2 regions of the Salinivibrio sp. IB282 genome follow, and region 2 is predicted to be linked to the other one. Evidence: predicted binding sites of a transcription regulator. Region 2 holds the regulator's gene; the other holds the start of a gene.
The links. Region 2 encodes MetJ, which represses methionine synthesis genes. Its sites were predicted from a motif close to TTAGACNTNTANANGTCTAA; they were not measured.

Region 1 (6,970 bases), on a different contig from region 2:
TGGCGGCCATAGCGTAACGGCACCACCTGAACCCATGCCGAACTCAGAAGTGAAACGTTGCTGCGCCGATGGTAGTGTGGGGTCTCCCCATGTGAGAGTAGGTCACTGCCAAGAGCTTTTTTGAAGCCCTCCGCATTCGCGGAGGGCTTTTTTCGTTTCTGTCTTTCTTATCAATACTGTCTTCTCCTATGCTTAAAACAATGTTGGTCTAAGGGTGATCACTGCTTGAGCTTAATCAGTGACTAGGTTATGTTATTAGATATCTGGACGTCTAAACATCTCTAGGAGGCAGTGATGCCGATTAAAATCCCGGATCAGCTCCCCGCGACTAATATCCTAAGGCGTGAAAACATATTCGTAATGACCGAGACGCGCGCGGTGAGTCAAAACATCCGCCCGCTGAAGGTGCTGCTGCTCAACCTGATGCCAAAGAAAATCGAGACGGAAACGCAATTTATGCGTCTACTCTCTAACAGTCCTTTGCAAGTGGATGTTGAGCTTTTACGGATAGATAACCGGCCAAGCAAAAATACGCCAACCGAGCATCTCGATACCTTCTACCGTCAGTTTGAGGCCGTTCGCGGACGTAATTTCGATGGTCTTATCGTGACAGGCGCGCCACTCGGGTTGGTACAGTTCGAGGATGTGATTTACTGGGAGCATTTACAGGATGTGATGAATTGGGCGCACCAACACGTTACTTCAACCCTCTATATCTGTTGGGCCGCGCAAGCGGGCTTAAAGCTACTTTACGACTTGCCAAAGAAAACTCGTAAGGAGAAGTTATCGGGTGTCTATCAGCACGACATTAATGCTGACTTATGCAAACATCCGCTATTACGCGGCTTTGATGATAGTTTCTTAGCGCCCCACTCGCGCTATGCGGATTTTTCGCCTAACTATCTTGCAGAGCATACGGATCTCGACATCTTAGCAACCTCTAATGAAGCGGGTACCTATCTGGCGGCGACGAAAGATAAGCGCAATGTGTTTGTCACCGGTCACCCTGAGTATGATTCTCATAGCTTGCATCATGAATATCATCGGGATTTAGAAGAAGGGATGGAGCCGGCTGTCCCCCTTAATTATTACCCGGATGACGATCCTTCCCAGCCACCGTATGTGAGTTGGCGCAGCCATGGCCATTTACTGTTTGCCAACTGGCTAAACTATTGTGTTTACCAGCAAACGCCCTTCGACTTGGATACCTTCTCTGCGTCTAACTTTACCCTGGATGAATAAAAAAAGGCGCCCGCGGACGCCTTTTGCTTAGGGAGCTGTGTGGATTTAGGTTTGATGTTTATCCATTTCGTCTTGTGCTGCGTTTGCTTTATCAACCATGCCTGTCATGGTTGAGCCTTGCACCAAAATGGAAAACACCACCACCGCGTAGGTCATGATGAGGATCAGCTCGCGGACATCGATATTTTTTTCCGGCACCACCATGATGCCAACGGGCACGGCCATCGCCATCGCCAGTGCGAGACCGCCACGTAACCCACCCCAGCTTAATATACGCACCGCCCAAGGGTTATAAGAACGAAAGCGGTTGAAACCGAGATAGCACATTTTCACGCTAATAAAACGGGCGAGAAGCACAATAGGAACCACCGCCGCCATAATGATCCAGTCTTCTTTATGGAAACTGATTTGCAGCAAGCTAACCCCGATGAGGAGAAAGAGTAGGCTGTTAAGAAATTCATCGACTAATTCCCAGAAGTGGTCGAGGTGATCTTCACTTTCTTTGGAAAAGCCAATAAAGCGGGTCCAGTTACCGATCATGATCCCCGATACCACCATTGCCAGCGGGCCAGAGACATGCAGCATATCGGCCAAGACATAGCCAGCGCTGGGGATAGCCAGCGTTAATAGCAATTCCATCGAGTGATCGTTAGTGGCACAAATCAAGCGATGGAAAAGATAGCCCAGCACTAGACCATATAAAACCCCGCCAACGGCTTCTTGTAAAAATAAGGCAATGGTACCGCCCACCGTCGGGTTGTTGTCGCCAAAGGCTAGGGTAAAAAGGGTCACAAAGATCACGATACCCACACCATCATTGAATAATGACTCTCCCTCAATTTGTGTGGTGATCCGCGTCGGTGCTTGCAGCTTTTTGACGATAGCAAGCACAGCGATGGGGTCGGTGGGCGATATCAGCGCGCCAAATAACAGGCAGTAGAGGAAATCAAAGGGGATGCCAATCAGTTGAAACACGCCCCAGATACCGGAGCCGATTAACAACACAGAGACCAATAGCCCGCCGATCACCAGGGTTGTGATCTCCCACTTTTGGTCGGAGAAAGAGGGAAGCTTGACGCCAATCCCCCCTGCGAAGAGCAAAAAGCCGAGGACGCCTTTGAGCAAAAACGTATCAAAGTGGATATCTGTCAGTATTTGCTCGGCCATGGCTTTTAGTGGAATTGCTTGGTATTGACCGGCGATCACTATCAGCAAAGACAGTAGGAGCGAGCTGGCGGTGATGGCGATCGTGGTTTGTACTCGGCTGATTTTACTATTAATAAAAGCGATAAAGATGGCTGCAGCAGCCATAAAGCTGAGGATTGCGTAGGTTGACATGCCGCTTCCTAGTGCAACGAGGGAATGAAAAAGTGTGTCGAAATATTAATAGAAATCGCTTTCAAAACGAACAGCTGAATTGAAATAGATCAAAATAAATTGTTATTTATAGACGTCTAGATTTCCATTTCCGCTGTGGTAGGATGAAATGACTGCAACGAGGAAGATGATAAGCGTAATAGTATGGACCGACTAACACAGCAACTGCGCGACCGTATTCTAGTGATCGATGGTGGCATGGGCACCATGATCCAAGGTTTGGCACTGAGCGAAGCCGATTATCGTGGCCAACGTTTTAAAGATTGGCACTGTGATGTGAAAGGCAATAACGATCTCTTGGTGCTGACGCAGCCTGATAAGATCGCTTCGCTACACAGTGATTATCTGGCGGCGGGCGCGGACATTATTGAAACCAACACCTTTAACGCCACCCAAATCGCGATGGCTGATTACGACATGCAGGCGCTGAGTGCGGAAATCAACGGCGCGGCAGCCCGGCTTGCGCGTGAGGTTGCTGATTCGTGGACGGCGAAAACGCCGGATAAACCCCGTTTTGTCGCGGGCGTGTTAGGGCCGACGAACCGAACGTGTTCAATCTCTCCAGACGTGAATGACCCGGGCTTTCGCAATGTCAGCTTTGATCAGTTAGTCGACGTGTATGCCGAGTCCACCGAAGCGCTCATTGACGGCGGTGTTGATATCATCATGTTGGAGACCATTTTTGATACCTTGAATGCCAAAGCATGCGCGTTTGCGGTTGAAAAGGTCTTTGATGCCCGCGGTTTTCGCTTACCCATTATGATCTCCGGCACCATCACTGATGCGTCTGGACGCACCTTATCCGGACAAACCACCGCCGCTTTTTATCACTCGTTGCGTCATGTTGAGCCACTGTCGTTTGGCTTAAACTGCGCACTTGGGCCAGCTGAATTGCGCCAGTATGTCAAAGAGCTGAGCGATATTTGTGAGGGCTTTGTCTCCGTCCACCCCAATGCGGGGTTGYCCAACGCCTTTGGCGAGTATGATCTTTCTCCCGAAGAGATGGCGACACACATTGATGAGTGGGCGGCGTCTGGCTTTATCAACTTGGTCGGGGGGTGCTGTGGCACTACGCCCGAACATATTCAAGCGATTAGCGACGCGGTGAAGCAACATGCGCCACGCGCGCTTCCTGATCATCCTGTGGCATGCCGTTTGTCTGGGCTCGAGCCCCTGACCATTAATGCTGATAGCTTGTTCGTCAACGTAGGGGAGCGCACCAATGTCACCGGCTCAGCACGCTTTAAACGCTTAATCGTTGAAGAGCAATATGACGAAGCGCTTGAAGTGGCATTGCAGCAAGTGGAGAACGGCGCCCAAATCATCGATATCAATATGGATGAGGGCATGTTGGATGCCGAAAAGGCCATGGTGCGATTTCTCAACCTTTGCGCGGGGGAGCCGGATATTGCCCGTGTGCCTGTGATGATTGATTCCTCCAAATGGGAGGTGATTGAAGCTGGCCTAAAGTGCATTCAAGGTAAAGGCATCGTCAACTCTATTTCGCTCAAAGAAGGAGAAGAAGCCTTTCTACACCAAGCTCGTTTAGTCCGTCGCTATGGCGCGGCAGTGATCGTGATGGCGTTTGATGAGCAAGGACAGGCTGATACCCAGGCGCGGAAAGTGGAAATCTGTACGCGGGCCTATCACCTTCTGGTCGAGCAAGTTGGCTTTCCACCGGAAGACATTATTTTCGATCCTAATATTTTTGCGGTTGCCACCGGCATTGATGAGCACAATAACTACGCGGTTGATTTCATCAACGCGGTGGCCGACATTAAACAAACTCTGCCGCATGCCATGATCTCGGGCGGCGTCTCAAATGTGTCGTTTTCGTTTCGAGGCAACAATCCCGTCCGTGAGGCTATTCATGCGGTGTTTTYGTATCACTGCATCAAAAATGGCATGGACATGGGGATCGTCAATGCCGGTCAATTGGCGATTTATGATGATTTATCCGAGTCTTTGCGCCTAGCAGTGGAAGATGTGGTTCTCAACAAAGACGATGGGGCGACAGAGCGTTTGCTGGACATCGCCGACAGCTATCGCGATAGCGGGGAGAGCGAGGTCGCAGAAACCGCAGAGTGGCGTAGTTGGCCAGTGGAAAAGCGCCTTGAACATGCACTGGTCAAAGGCATTACCGAGTTTATTGTTGAAGATACCGAGCTGGCTCGCGCCGCGGCAAGTAAACCTCTAGAAGTGATTGAAGGCCCGTTGATGGCAGGCATGAACGTGGTCGGGGATTTGTTTGGTGAAGGCAAGATGTTCCTGCCACAAGTGGTGAAGTCGGCACGGGTGATGAAGCAGGCGGTGGCTTACCTTGAGCCCTACATCAATGCTGAAAAGCAGCAAGGACAGACCAATGGCAAGATCTTGCTCGCCACGGTCAAAGGGGATGTGCATGACATTGGCAAAAACATTGTTGGTGTGGTGCTGCAATGTAATAACTTCGAGATTATTGATCTCGGCGTGATGGTGCCGACCGATAAAATCCTGTCGGTGGCGCGAGAAGAAAACGTCGATATTATTGGTCTATCTGGCCTGATTACCCCATCGTTAGATGAGATGGTGAACGTGGCGAAAGAGATGGAGCGCCAAGGATTTGATATTCCTCTACTTATTGGCGGCGCGACCACGTCCAAAGCCCATACCGCGGTGAAAATTGAGCAGCATTACCATGCGCCCGTGGTCTATGTGCCCAACGCGTCACGTGCGGTGGGGGTATGCTCATCGTTATTATCCGAGACGCAGCGACCGGATTTTGTAGCCCGTTTAGCTAAAGACTATGCCGCTGTACGTGAGCAGCACCAGCGTAAAACCCCGCGCACGGCACCGGTGTCCCTTGAGCAGGCGCGCGACAATAAGTGGCAAACGGATTGGACAAACTATGTGCCTCCGCAACCGGCGAAGCCGGGCGTCCATGTGTACGATGATGTCTCGATAGCAACCTTACGTCAGTATATCGACTGGACACCCTTCTTTATGACTTGGTCACTTAGTGGCAAATTCCCGGCGATTTTGGATCACGAACTGGTGGGTGAGGAAGCGCGTCGTTTGTACCAGGACGCCAATGCTTGGCTCGATCGTTTCGAGGCAGAAGGCTTGGTGGCGGCAAAAGGGGTGTGTGGCCTCTTTCCTGCCAATAGCATTGATGATGATATTGAGGTCTATGAGGATGGGTCTCGCCAAGCGACGCTCACTATACTGAACCACTTGCGCCAGCAAACGAAAAAGCCACGTGGTGCCAACTATTGCTTGTCGGACTTTATTGCGCCAAAAAGCAGTGGCCAGCCGGATTGGATTGGCGCATTTGCGGTCACAGGTGGTATTGGCGAATATGCCCTGGCGGAAGAATACAAAGCGAAAGGGGATGATTATAACGCGATCATGATCCAGGCGGTCGCCGATAGACTCGCAGAAGCCTTTGCAGAGTATCTCCATCAGCAAATTCGAATCACCTTGTGGGGCTATGCGCCCGATGAGACGCTCGATAACGACGCGCTGATCCGCGAGCAATACCAAGGGATCCGGCCAGCGCCGGGTTATGCCGCCTGTCCTGAACACAGTGAGAAAGGCAAAATTTGGCAATTGCTGTCGGTAGAAGCGCATACGGGGATGACACTCACTGAAAGCTACGCGATGTGGCCGGGGGCGTCGGTCTCAGGTTGGTATTTTTCCCACCCTGAGTCACGCTACTTTGCGGTGGCGAAGATCCAAAACGATCAGCGAGACAGCTATGCAGCACGCAAAGGGTGGAGCAGCGAAGAAGCGGAAAAATGGCTCGGGCCGAACTTAAACGGCTAACGAAAGAAGCCAGCACATTAGCTGTGCTGGCTTCTTTATTATTCAAATAAGTCCGCGTGTAACCGCTGCACCACCTGGGTGGCATCGTCATCTTCAACCACCACACAGACATTGTGGTTGCTGGCACCGTAGCAAATCATGCGTAGTTTGTGTTGTGCTAAGGCACTGAACACCGGCGCTGTCGCGCCAGCAGTATGATTCATCTCGTTGCCAATCAGCGCCACCACCGCCAGGTTCTCGCAGATCTCGACATGACATAACTGGGTCAGTTCGGCGATAGCCGCTTCTGGCAGCTGCGGTGCGTCGCCCTGAGTGTTGGTTTGATCAAGGGTTAAAGCGACACTGACCTCCGAGGTGGTGATCAAGTCTACCGAGATTTCAAATCGTGCCAAAACCTCAAATACTTTGGCCAAAAAGCCATATGCATGGAACATGTTTAAGCTGGTCAGTGTCACCATGGTTTGGTTTCGACGTAAGGCGACGGCACGAAACAGCGGTGCCGAGTGCGCTTGTTCGCGGATCCAGGTACCGCCTTGCTCAGGCGCGC
Region 2 (12,936 bases):
GAATTTGATACTCACCTTTTTCAATATCGGCCAAGTAACCTTCAAGGCTCCCTTTTCGCCGGGTATTATCGCGATCAATGCGAACGGTATTGTATTCGGGAAATAACTCGCCAAGCTGGGATTCGAGTTGCTCGGTGCCTACGCCAACACTAATCAACTGGGTAGAACCACAGTCGCCACATTGCGGGGGCACTCGTTTTTGGTGGCCGCAGTGATGGCAGCGTAACTCTTGGTGTCGCTGATGAAGGGTGTAGTAGGCATCACAGCGTTGGCAGTTCGCCAGCCAGCCACACTCATGGCACATCATCGCCGGCGCATAACCGCGGCGATTTAAAAACAGCATCACCTGGTTACCTCGTTGCAAGTGCTGACGCATTTCAGCAATCAGCGGCGCAGACAAGCCAGCTTCGAGGTGATGGCCTTTGATATCGAGTATCCCTTGCCGGGCGGTGACCGCATTACCAGGACGTTGAGTCAGTTTGAGGTATTGGTATTTACCGGTCTTTGCGTTATGCAAGCTTTCTAGCGACGGCGTGGCTGAGCCCAAGATCACCGGTACGTTTTCTTCATGCCCCCGCATGACGGCCAGATCGCGGGCGTGATAGCGAAAGCTATCTTGCTGTTTATAAGAGGGGTCGTGTTCCTCATCGATAATGATGATGCCAAGCTTTGCCATGGGGGTAAAAAGTGCAGAGCGGGTACCAATCACAATGGCTGCTTGGTTTTCGCGTGCGGCCAGCCAAGCGTTGAGACGGTCGGTATCGCTGAGCCCTGAATGCATCACGGTCACAGGGACAGCAAAGCGACGCTCAAAACGGCGAATGGTTTGTGGTGTCAGGCCAATTTCTGGCACCAAGATTAGCGCCTGCTGGCCGCGTGCGAGCACCGGTTCTAGCACATTGAGGTAAACCTCGGTTTTGCCTGAGCCTGTGATCCCCTCTAGTAACGCGCAGGCAAAACCATCGCTGGCATTGAGGGTGGCAACCGCCATCGCTTGCTCGTGATTAAGCGTCGGCTTTTCTTCGGTGACCGCAAAGCTTTTTACCCAAGCATTGGCCTGAGAAGGGGGCGAGTAGGGCGCGATCCAGCCTTTTTCTGCCACTGTTTTGAGTACCGGCGCGCCGATGTCTTGTTCGATTAAGTCGGCTTGGGTGGCCGGGCCGTGAGTGAGCAGCTGCAACACTCGGGCTTGTTTGGGGGCGCGGCTCAGACCTGATAGAGGTTGGTTTTGTCCTGATTCGGTAATTTGCCACCATTTTTGTTGCTGTAATGTCGCCGGGCGTCCTTTACGCAGCGAAGTCGGCATCACCGCCCCCATCGCATCGCCAAGCGGGTGATGGTAAAAGCGACTGGCCCATTGCAAAAGGTTATAAACGGCGGGGGTCCAGACCGGTTGCGCGTCGAGTACGGTATCAATTGCTTTGAGTTGGCTGGTTTCCACACTGGCCGTGGACGACAAGCCGGTAACGATGCCGACTTTATGCTGGCGTCCAAACGGCACCTTGACGCGCCCGCCGACGACCGGGTGCTGATCGTCTGCGATACGGTAATCAAAGGTTTTCGGCAAAGGGACAGGCAACGCTACCTGAGCAAACTGTTCCATCACAACATCTTATTGGCCAGAAGGAATCTCAGTGTAACGGTTAGCCACACGTTGGCAAAGCCTTGATGCCTTTCAGCTGGCGCTATGATTGCACAAAAAAGTTGCGAAAAAGAGGGCGCTTGATTAGAATTGCGCGCCTTAGAAAATGTTTGTTAACGACGTGTGGTGCCCGGCTTAGGATCGGGAGAGCGACACGGCCTTCAAGATGAGGTTATCCCTATGAAAGCTGGTATCCATCCAGAGTACAAAGCCGTCACAGCAAAATGCTCTTGCGGTAACGAATTCGCGTTCAGCACAACCCTAGGCAAAGACATCTACCTAGACGTGTGTGACAAGTGTCACCCATTCTACACTGGTAAGCAGCGTATCCTTGATACCGGTGGCCGTGTTGACCGCTTTAAGAAGCGTTTCGGTGCCCTTAGCAGCAAAAAATAAGCCGCTATTGACCGAATACAGAGAAGGGACGCATCAGCGTCCCTTTTTTTGATCGTATCGTCCTTGTATTGGGGCAACAGGTCCGAGCATCATCGCGAATGCGTGTTAGCACTGGTGGACGTTTGCTCCCTGCGTTACCATCTTTATGCGAATGCAAACCTTCCCTGTGTGGTTTGTCGAGTGTCTGGCTAATATCGTTCACGCTTCCCTGGCGATATTGGTTATCTATCCCTTCACGATAATAATTAGGAACACTAGATGTCGGACGATAAACGCCAGCAAGCGCTGGATTATCATGCATACCCTACTCCCGGAAAAATTTCTGTTGAATTGAGCAAACCGGCCGACTCGGCCGCGGATCTCGCCCTAGCGTATAGTCCTGGCGTTGCTGAGCCGGTGCGAGAGATAGCGCAAGACGCAGATGCGGTTTACCGCTATACGGGTAAAGGCAACATGGTGGCGGTGATCTCAAACGGCACCGCGATTTTGGGATTGGGGAACTTAGGCCCCATGGCTTCTAAGCCCGTCATGGAAGGTAAAGCGTTATTATTCAAGCGTTTTGCCGGTTTGGACTCGATTGATATTGAAGTGAAACACCGCACTATCGATGAGTTCGTTGATACCGTGGCCAATATTGCTGACACCTTTGGCGGTATCAACCTCGAAGATATTAAAGCCCCTGATTGTTTTGAAATTGAAAAACAACTGATTGCACGGTGCGAAGTGCCTGTATTCCATGATGACCAACACGGTACTGCCATCGTGACTGCTGCCGGCATGCTTAACGCTCTCGAGCTACAAGGCAAAGATATCTGTGAGGCGACGGTGGTGTGCATGGGTGCTGGCGCGGCCGCGGTTGCCTGTATGGAGCTATTAATAAAATGTGGTGCGCAGCGAGAAAAAATCTATATGTTGGATCGTAAAGGCGTGATCCATACGCGTCGTGATGATATCAACAAATACAAGCAGCTGTTTGCCAATAACACCGATAAACGTACCCTCGAAGATGTGATTGAAGGCGCGGACATGTTCGTTGGCGTATCTGGCCCTGACTTACTCTCACCAGAGGCCTTGAAGCTGATGGCAGACAAGCCCGTGATATTTGCCTGCTCGAATCCGGATCCTGAAATCCACCCGGATGTGGCACATCAAGTCCGGGATGATCTGATCATGGGAACCGGGCGTTCGGATTATCCCAACCAGGTCAATAACGTACTTTGTTTCCCGTTTATTTTCCGTGGTGCATTGGATGTKCGTGCCAGTGAAATTAACGATGCGATGAAACTGGCCGCGGTCGAGGCCATTCGCAGTTTGGCCAAAGAGCCGGTGCCACAAACAGTATTAGACGCCGCCGGCTTGTCTTCGCTCAGCTTTGGTCCTGATTACATCATTCCCAAGCCCATGGACGCGCGTTTGTTGCCGAAAGTAGTACGTGCAGTGGCGCTGGCGGCCGTCGAAACCGGCGTAGCTCGTATCGAGATGCCAGAAAACTATATGATGTAGCGAGGCATGTTGCCATGCGTAAGTGGCAGACAGCACGATGCTGCAGGTAATGAAAAACCCGCCGGTTGGCGGGTTTTTTTAGTATTCGCTATCGTCGAATTCGATACCCAGCTCTTTCATGATCCGACGCGCTTCGGCGGGGATGCTGTCGGGTTTATCCTTACGGATATCGTCATCGGTTGGCAGAGGTTGACCGGTGTAGGCATGAAGAAATGCCTCACACAACAACTCGCTGTTGGTCGCGTGACGCAGGTTTTGCACCTGACGACGAGTGCGCTCATCAGTAAGAATTTTTAGTACTTTTAATGGGATAGAGACGGTGATCTTCTTTACCTGCTCTTTCTTTTTACCATGTTCGGCATACGGATTAATGTAGTCGCCGTTCCACTGCGCCATGTCTCACCTATCTTGATTAAGGAATACCCAGGATGATGCTGCGGAGATTTTAGCTATATTAACCGCCACATGCAAAGGAGTGTAGACGTCTAGAAGTATTGACGTCCCAAAAAGCGACGGGTAAGGTGGCAGTATGACGCCTGGATCACGCCCACCATGCGCAAACAGACTAGCAAGGACAGATAATGACAGAGAAAAAAACCGACACCATCGCCGTTCGCACTGGGATTGGCACCGACACCCAGCACCATGCGGTAGTGCCTCCCTTGTATTTATCGACCAATTACCGTTTCCCGGCTCTGGGAGATGTGCCTACCTACGACTACGCGCGAGGCGGCAACCCAACCCGTGCGCAGTTGGAACAAGCGCTGACTGACTTAGAGGGGGGCGCGGGTGCGGTAGTGACTAACTGTGGCATGTCGGCGATAAACTTGGTGTTATCTCTATTGGAGGCAGGCGATCATATCGTCGCCCCGCACGATTGTTATGGCGGCACCTATCGCTTGCTCGAATCACGCGCCAAACAAGGCATTTGGCAGGTGAGTTTTGTCGATCAATCCGACCATGAGGCGTTGGAGCAGGCATTGGCTAAGCAGCCCAAGTTGGTGCTGGTGGAAACTCCATCCAATCCACTTCTACGCGTGGTCGATATCGCAGAAATAAGCCAAAAGGCCCATCAAGTTGGGGCCTGGGTGGTGGTGGATAACACCTTTTTATCGCCCGCCTTGCAAAAGCCGTTTGCGCTGGGCGCGGATATGGTGGTCCATTCCACCACCAAGTTTATTAATGGTCACTCCGATATTGTCGGTGGCGTGGTGGTCGCGCGTACGGATGAATTGGCAGACACACTGGCTTGGTGGGGAAATTGCTTAGGGGCGACGGGCAATGCCTTTGACAGTTATATGACATTGCGAGGGTTGCGTACACTGGGCGCGCGCGTTAAACAACACCAGCACAACACTGAAGCGGTACTGAGCTACCTACAAACGGTGCCGGCGGTGCGGAAAATATACTATCCCGGGTTGGCCTCTCACCCTGGCCACCAAATTGCTGCGCGCCAGCAAGCGGGGTTTGGTAGCATGCTGAGCCTAGAGTTGGAGACCGACCAAGCCGGTGTGGCGCGGTTTATCGACGGTCTTTCGTTATTTGCTCTGGCCGAATCGCTAGGGGGCGTGGAAAGCTTGATCACTCACCCTGGCTCGATGACGCACCGAGCTATGAGTGACGCCGCGCAAGCAGAAGCCGGCATTTCGCCGACCTTATTACGCTTGTCGATTGGATTAGAAGATGCGCAAGATTTGGTCGCCGATTTGGCGAATGCTTTTGCCCGTTTAGGGGGTAACCCCCGATAGAGGCTGCGCCGCCGTGCGCGCCGTTTTACTGAGATTGATAGACATTAAGAGAGACCTTGCCATGCATGCGCAACCGATGGAAACGTCCCCAGAGTCACCACGCCAATTACACAAGTTTGGTGGCAGTAGCCTTGCGAGCCCTGATTGCTATCGCCGCGTGGTCGATGTATTGACCGCGCATGCGAGCCAGCAAGACTTGATCGTGGTATCTGCGGCAGGAAAAACCACTAACCAGCTGATCATGTGGTTGGCGCAATTAGACAAGGATGGACGAGTGGCGCATGAGACCTTGCAAACGGTGCGCGCCTTCCAGCAAGATTTGATTGAAAACTTGGTGGATGGAGAGACAAAACAACAGCTGGTGGATGCACTTTATGCGGATATTGCCACCATCGCGTCGCTGGGCGATAAGGGCGTGAGTGAAAATGACAAAGCTTACGTGCAAGGTTTTGGTGAGGTCTGGTCGGCGCGCCTGTTGGCCCAGTTATTGAAGCAGCATCAGCGTGCGGCGGTGATGTTAGACTCACGCCAGTGTTTGCGCGCCGAGCGCGCCGCTCAACCAGAAGTGGATCGGGGGGCGTCCTGGCCTTTGCTGCAAAATCAGCTTTCGCAGCATAGCGATACACATGTGGTGATCACCGGGTTTATGGCACAAAACCAAGCGGGAGAGACGGTGCTGTTGGGGCGCAATGGCTCCGATTACTCGGCTACTGTCTTGGGGGCGCTGGCGGGCGTCAGCCGTGTGACTATTTGGAGTGATGTCGCCGGGGTGTATAGCGCCGATCCACGCCATGTTGATAATGCCTGTTTGCTACCTTTGATTCGTATTGACGAGGCGGGCGAGCTGGCGCGTCTGGCTGCCCCCGTGCTGCATAGCCGCACCTTACAGCCGGTGGCGCAAAGTGCCACCGACCTAACCTTGCGCTGCACCCAAGCGCCGGATAGCGGCTCAACACGTATTGAACGCGTATTAGCCACAGGGCGCGGGGCAAAAATCATTACGGCGTTGGATGAGGTAAGCTTACTCCAGTTTGATGTTGCGCGAGGACAAGACTTTCAGGCGATAAAGCAGGAGCTTAGTCGGATTTTGTCACAGCTGAAGGTGCAGCCACTGGCAACCGATTATCAAGACGATCAATACCGAATATTGTTGGCATTTACCACAGAAGTGGTGGCGCTAGTAATGGCGCAAATTCAAGATGCTGGCCTTTCGGCTGAACTCAAACTGCGTGAAGGCTTTACCATGGTGGCGGCTGTAGGAGCGGGCGTGGTGAACAATCCCGTCCATTGCCATGGCTTTTATCAACAATTGAAATCCCAACCGGTGGAGTTTATCAGTGAGTCTGCGTCTGGACTGAGCATGGTGGCGATCCTTCGCCAAGTACATACTCAAGCCCTCGTCGCTAGCTTGCATGATGCCTTGTTTCAAGCCCAGCGCCGGATCGGTTTGGTGTTGGTGGGCAAAGGCAATATTGGCACCCGCTGGTTAAGCCTTTTTGCCGAGCAAAAAGCACACCTGGAAAAACGCCATGGCAAGGAAGTGTCATTGATCTCAGTGGTGGACAGTCGCAACCAGTGGCTTGATTTCGCCGGCATTGATGCCACGCAGGTATTAGAGGGGTTTGATGAGCGTTGCGAGCCTTATTTTGATGACGAATGGCTCACCCGCTTACTTAATCACCCGTATGACGATGTGATTGTATTGGATGTTACCGCCAGTGCGTCATTAGCGTACTTGTACCCGCGACTGGCAGAGCATGGCTTTCACTTAATCTCCGCCAACAAAGAAGCGGGGGCCGCGCCAGCCGAGCAGTATCACGCGATTCAGCAGGCGTTTAGCAAAACCGGGCGCCATTGGCTCTACAATGCGACCGTGGGCGCAGGGTTACCCATTAACTACGCGGTGCAAGATCTGCGTGAAAGTGGCGACACGATTGTTGCGCTGTCTGGGATCTTTTCTGGCACCTTGTCGTGGCTGTTCTTGCAATTTAGAGGTGAAGTGCCATTCAGCGTATTACTGGAACAAGCATGGCAGCAAGGGCTCACCGAGCCTGATCCGCGGGATGATCTGTCGGGTGCCGACGTGGTGCGTAAATTGGTGATTTTGGCACGCGAAGCGGGCATGTCGCTTGAGCCAGAGCAGGTCAAGGTCGAGTCCCTGGTGCCTAAACCACTGGCTGATCTGTCTTTGGATGCGTTTCTTGATCATGCCCACCAAATGGATGAACAACTACAAGAGCGATTAGACAAGGCGCATAAAAACCGGTCAGTGCTCCGCTATGTCGCGCGCTTAAATGCTCACGGTAAAGCGCAAGTGAGCCTAGAAACCTTACCCAGCGAGCACCCACTGGCTCATCTGTTGCCGTGTGACAATGTATTTGCGATTGAAAGCCATTGGTATCGCGAGAATCCCTTGGTGATTCGTGGCCCTGGGGCGGGACGCGATGTCACGGCGGGCGCCATTCAATCCGACTTAAATCGCTTGATAAGTCGCCTTCACTAGTCTGCTCGTGGATAACCGTTATCAAGCTGTTTACGCATTGCGTAGACAGCTTTTTTTGTGTGAAACATGGGCAATCTAGGCGCATTTTGGTGGCCGCGTCGTCTATCTTCATCACACCATGAGTATTTTTCATGGCCCGTATCGTTGACATTTTCATCGAATCACGACAATCTTTAGACATATGGACGTCTAAACGTATAAGTATAAAACACAGCAGATACAGTCATACTGAACAGCGCCGTTCGGTGTCAGGGAGAGGATATGAGCTACACGCACGCAGGCCACATTGATGCACTCAATCAGAATATTGCTGACTTAGATGGCGATATTAATGTCTCATTCGAGTTTTTTCCGCCCAGCACCCCAACCATGGAGGAGACGCTTTGGAACTCCGTGCATCGCTTAAAAGCGCTTAAACCTAAGTTCATGTCGGTGACCTATGGCGCCAACTCGGGTGAGCGTGATCGCACCCATGACATCGTGAAAAGCATTCATGATCAAACCGGTATCGCCGCGGCGCCCCATCTAACCTGCATTGATGCCACTGAAGATGAGCTTCGCCACATTGCCCGCGACTATTGGCAGAATGGCATCCGTGACATTGTGGCGTTACGAGGGGATTTACCCTCGCCAGAGAAAAAGCCGGATATGTATGCGGTGGACTTGGTGCGTTTGCTCAAAGAGGAGCATGACTTTGATATCTCGGTTGCCGCTTACCCTGAGGTACATCCAGAAGCGAAAAGCGCACAGGCGGATTTAATTAACCTTAAACGCAAAGTGGATGCGGGGGCCAGCCGGGCGATTACCCAATTTTTCTTCGATGTTGAAAGCTATCTGCGCTTTCGTGACCGCTGTGTGGCCGCGGGGATTGATGTGGAGATTGTGCCGGGGATTTTGCCCGTCTCTAACTTCAAGCAGGCGTCACGCTTTGCCAAGATGACCAATGTGCGTGTGCCGCAGTGGATGCACAAACAGTATCAAGGACTGGAAGATGATCCCGTCACGCGCCAGATGGTGGGCGCCTCGATTGCGCTTGATATGGTGCGGGTGCTAAGCCGCGAAGGGGTGAAAGATTTTCACTTTTATACCCTTAACCGTGCGGAATTAACCTATGCCCTGTGTCATACCTTGGGGGTGCGCCCACTTGCGGTCACACCTTAAAAAATACGCCCCGGTTATGTCGGGGCGTATTAGGTTGCGTGTTGTGTTTGTTGTATTGATTAAGCACTGGCCGCGAGCATAGTGAGTTCGTCGCGCACTTCCTGCGCCCAGGCCAACCAAGCGCGGCGCTGATGAATACTGCGTCGCAGCGCAAGGCGCATTAAACGTTGTTGTGAGGTCAGTAAGGCGGCTTGTCCGTACTCACGTTGCTCAAGCTGAGTATAGTGATTAAGGAGCTGCTGAGACTCGGCAATCAAGTTATTCACATGATCCAGCATGGGAGCGGGGTCGAGCACCTCACAACTGAGTAATCTTGCCACGTACTCGTCACGCGGTGGCGCTAACTTGGGCGTTTGAATAAACCACGCTTCTAGCATGTCGGTGCCAACAGGCGTGATGGCGTACACCTTTCTATCCGGCTTCCCGACTTGCGGTTCAAGCCGGTAGGTGACCGCACCTCGATCGGCGAGCTTATTGAGTTCACGATATACCTGTTGATGGCTGGCTTTCCACACATTACTGATGGTGGTGGAAAACGCCTTGGTAATATCATAACCCGTCGCCTCACAGTTGCTTAGCACTGTCAGTATTACATGGGGAAGTGACATCTCTTATATCCACAGTTTTGTTGGTACAACGATTGTTTAGCCTGGGAGCGGCTAGCCTTCTTTGGGCTATTTTGCCGTCGCCAAGGCTTGTTCTAAATCGGCAATGATGTCATCGATATGCTCAATGCCGACACAAAGACGGATCATCTCGGGTGTCACCCCGGCTTTCGCTTGCTCTTGCTCGTTCAACTGGCGGTGCGTGGTCGAGGCGGGATGGCACGCCAGTGACTTGGCATCACCAATATTCACCAAGCGCTTGAAAAGATTCAGCGCATCATAAAATTTCACTCCCTCGTCAAAGCCGCCTTTTAAGCCGAATGACAGCAATGAGGCCGGCAGTCCACCGCGGATAAGCGACTTAGCACGTTGGTAATGAGGATGATTGAGTTGACCGGCATAGTTGACCCACGCCACGGCCGGGTGATTGGCAAGGTAATCGGCCACGGCTTTGGCGTTCTCGCAATGGCGCTCCATACGTAGGCTTAAGGTTTCTAACCCCTGCATCAACATAAAAGCATTCATCGGCGAGAGGGCCGCGCCACTGTTACGTAGCGGCACTGTACGTGCGCGGGCAATAAACGCGGCTGGGCCAAAGGTCTCACTATAAACCACGCCGTGATAGGCCGGCTCCGGTTGTGAGAATTGCGGGAAGCGGGCTTGATGTGCCACCCAATCAAAGGTGCCGCCATCGACAATTATACCGCCAAGGGTAGTGCCATGACCGCCAATGTACTTGGTGAGTGAGTGCACCACGATATCGGCACCATGCTCAATCGGTTTGCACAGAACAGGCGTGGCCACGGTATTATCGACGACCAAGGGGACCCCATGCGCGTGAGCGACCTTGGCAAAACCGGGGATATCCGCGATATTGCCGGCAGGGTTACCAATCGACTCGCAATAGACCGCTTTGGTGTTGTCATCAATCAGCGCCTCAATCGCACTGGCGTCGTCACTGGGGGCAAAACGTACTTCAATGCCTTGCTCGGGGAGCATATGGGCAAACAAGGTATAGGTGCCCCCGTAAAGCTGTGGTGTGGCGACGATGTTATCACCGGCCTTGGCGAGAGTTTGCATGGTATAGGTGATGGCGGCCGCACCAGCACTGACACAAAGCCCCGCGATGCCGCCCTCTAATGCCGCCACCCGTTGCTCCAACACGTCGTTGGTCGGGTTCATTATCCGAGAGTAGATATTGCCTGGAACATCAAGGTTGAACAGGTCAGCACCATGTTGCGCATTATCAAACTCGTAAGCGACGGTTTGATAAATGGGCGTTGCCACCGATTTGGTAGTGGGGTCGGTCTGGTAGCCGTGATGAATCGAGAGGGTTTCGTCTTTCATGGCAATTCCTTTGCGTTGTTGGGTCGCGTCAGTGCGACCTTTAATAGTAATAATATTATCAATGTAACAGCAAGCATTCGCTGACGCTTTAGCGAAAAAAAACGAGCAGCGGTCTCTGTGACACGACAAATCGATACAAAAACAAAAAAGCCGCACCCTAGGGTACGGCTTGACTAACAAGGATTAGCCGGTATTACGCAGGCCGGCGGCAATCCCCGCAATGGAGATCATCAAGGCATCGTCGAGCGATTGGTCCGGATCCGCTTGCTGACGCGTGCGGTATAACAGCTCGGCTTGCAGCATATTGAGCGGCTCGACGTAAATATTACGTAAGCGAATCGCTTCCGCCCCCCACGGGTTTTGCTCCATCAGGTTATCGCTGTTTTCCACCGCCAGTACCACTTGGATATCTTGGCGCAACTGATCCCGCAAGGATTCACCCAACGGCCAGAGGCTTTCATCGACCAAGCGCTGATCATAGTACTTGGCAATATCGAGGTTGGTTTTGGTAAACACCATCTCCAGCATCCCAAGACGGGTGGAGAAAAACGGCCATTCGCGGCACATTTCTTCCAGCTGGGCTTTGTGGCCTTTTGCAATGGCGTGATCGATCGCTTGTCCAGCCCCCAGCCAAGCCGGCAGCAATAAACGATTTTGACTCCAGGCGAAAATCCAAGGAATCGCGCGCAAGCTCTCGACACCGCCATCGGGATTGCGTTTGGAAGGGCGCGACCCCAATGGCAGTTTGCCTAACTCAAGCTCCGGCGTGGTAGAGCGGAAGTAAGGCACAAATTGCTCATGACCACGCACTACATCACGGTAGGCTTGGCAGGAGATGTCACTTAAGGTGTCCATCAGCTGACGCCATTCCTGCTTAGGCTCCGGTGGTGGCAGCAAGTTCGCTTCCAAAATCGCGCTGGTGTAAAGGTTTAAGCTGTTGACGGCAACGTCGGGCAGCCCCAGCTTGAAGCGGATCATCTCCCCTTGCTCGGTCACCCGTAGGCCACCTTTTAGGCTGCGAGGAGGCTGTGAGAGCAAAGCCGCATGCGCGGGCGCCCCACCGCGACCCACGGTGCCACCGCGGCCATGGAAAAGGGTGAGATTAACTCCTTGCTCATCACATAAATTGACCAAGGCTTCCATGGCGCGATATTGCGCCCACCCGGCAGACATTACCCCAGCGTCTTTGGCGGAATCCGAGTAACCGATCATCACCATTTGAACGTTCTGGGTAAAGCCACGGTACCAATCAATGGCTAGCAGCTCCCCAATCACTGCCTCGGCATTATTCAGATCATCCAAGGTTTCGAACAACGGACACACGTCCATACGGAACGAGCAGCCGGCTTCTTTCAGCAATAGATGCACGGCCAGCACGTCGGAGGCGGTGCGTGCCATGGAAATCACATAGGCACCCAAGGCTTCGCGTGGCTGTTCGGCGATCACGCGGCAGGTGTCGATCACCTCTTGTACCTCAGGTGACGGTGACCAATCACGCGGCAGCAACGGACGTTTAGACGCCAGTTCGCGGGTTAAGAAGGCTTGCTTGTCTTGCTCGCTCCATTGGGCGTAATCGCCCATCCCCAAATAACGGGTCACTTCTGAGAGCACATCGGCATGGCGGGTACTTTCTTGGCGAATATCGAGCTTGATCAGGTGTACACCAAAACATTGCACGCAGCGAAGCACATCAAGCAACTTGCCGTCGGCAATAATGCCCATGCCACAGTGGTGGAGAGACTGGTAACACGCCAGTAATGGTTGCCACAACTGCTGGGTGTCGGTCAGGATCCCTTGTGAGGAGGCGCGCTCGCCTTTCAGTTTGGCGTCCAAATAGCTCAGGGTGTGCGTTAGCTGACTGCGCAAGGTTTTGAGGATGGCGCGATACGGTTCGTGTGCCTCGCCGGCTATCTCACGCACAGTGTCATCACACTGTGTCATTGACAGTTCACTGATCAAATCCTGGACATCGCGCAAATACAAATCCGCCGCTTTCCAGCGTGATAACAGCATCACTTCACGGGTGACCTC

Region 1: metH (methionine synthase) is a predicted target of MetJ. The motif match lies at 2,689-2,708, and genes of this name have one in related genera.

The regions. Positions count from the first base shown of each region.
Region 1 is NZ_MUET01000024.1:30,877-37,846, reverse strand. Features, by position in the region: rRNA gene rrf (5S ribosomal RNA) at 1-114, shown strand, start outside; gene metA (homoserine O-acetyltransferase MetA) at 295-1,242, shown strand; gene BZG14_RS07245 (cation:proton antiporter) at 1,288-2,580, opposite strand; gene metH (methionine synthase) at 2,764-6,423, shown strand; gene lysC (lysine-sensitive aspartokinase 3) at 6,462-6,970, opposite strand, start outside.
Region 2 is NZ_MUET01000017.1:20,528-33,463, reverse strand. Features, by position in the region: gene priA (primosomal protein N') at 1-1,606, opposite strand, end outside; gene rpmE (50S ribosomal protein L31) at 1,823-2,038, shown strand; gene BZG14_RS05485 (malic enzyme-like NAD(P)-binding protein) at 2,297-3,541, shown strand; gene metJ (met regulon transcriptional regulator MetJ) at 3,620-3,937, opposite strand; gene metB (cystathionine gamma-synthase) at 4,123-5,289, shown strand; gene BZG14_RS05470 (bifunctional aspartate kinase/homoserine dehydrogenase II) at 5,351-7,792, shown strand; gene metF (methylenetetrahydrofolate reductase) at 8,054-8,953, shown strand; gene BZG14_RS05460 (PadR family transcriptional regulator) at 9,013-9,561, opposite strand; gene BZG14_RS05455 (O-acetylhomoserine aminocarboxypropyltransferase/cysteine synthase family protein) at 9,628-10,905, opposite strand; partial or broken gene ppc (phosphoenolpyruvate carboxylase) at 11,089-12,936, opposite strand, start outside.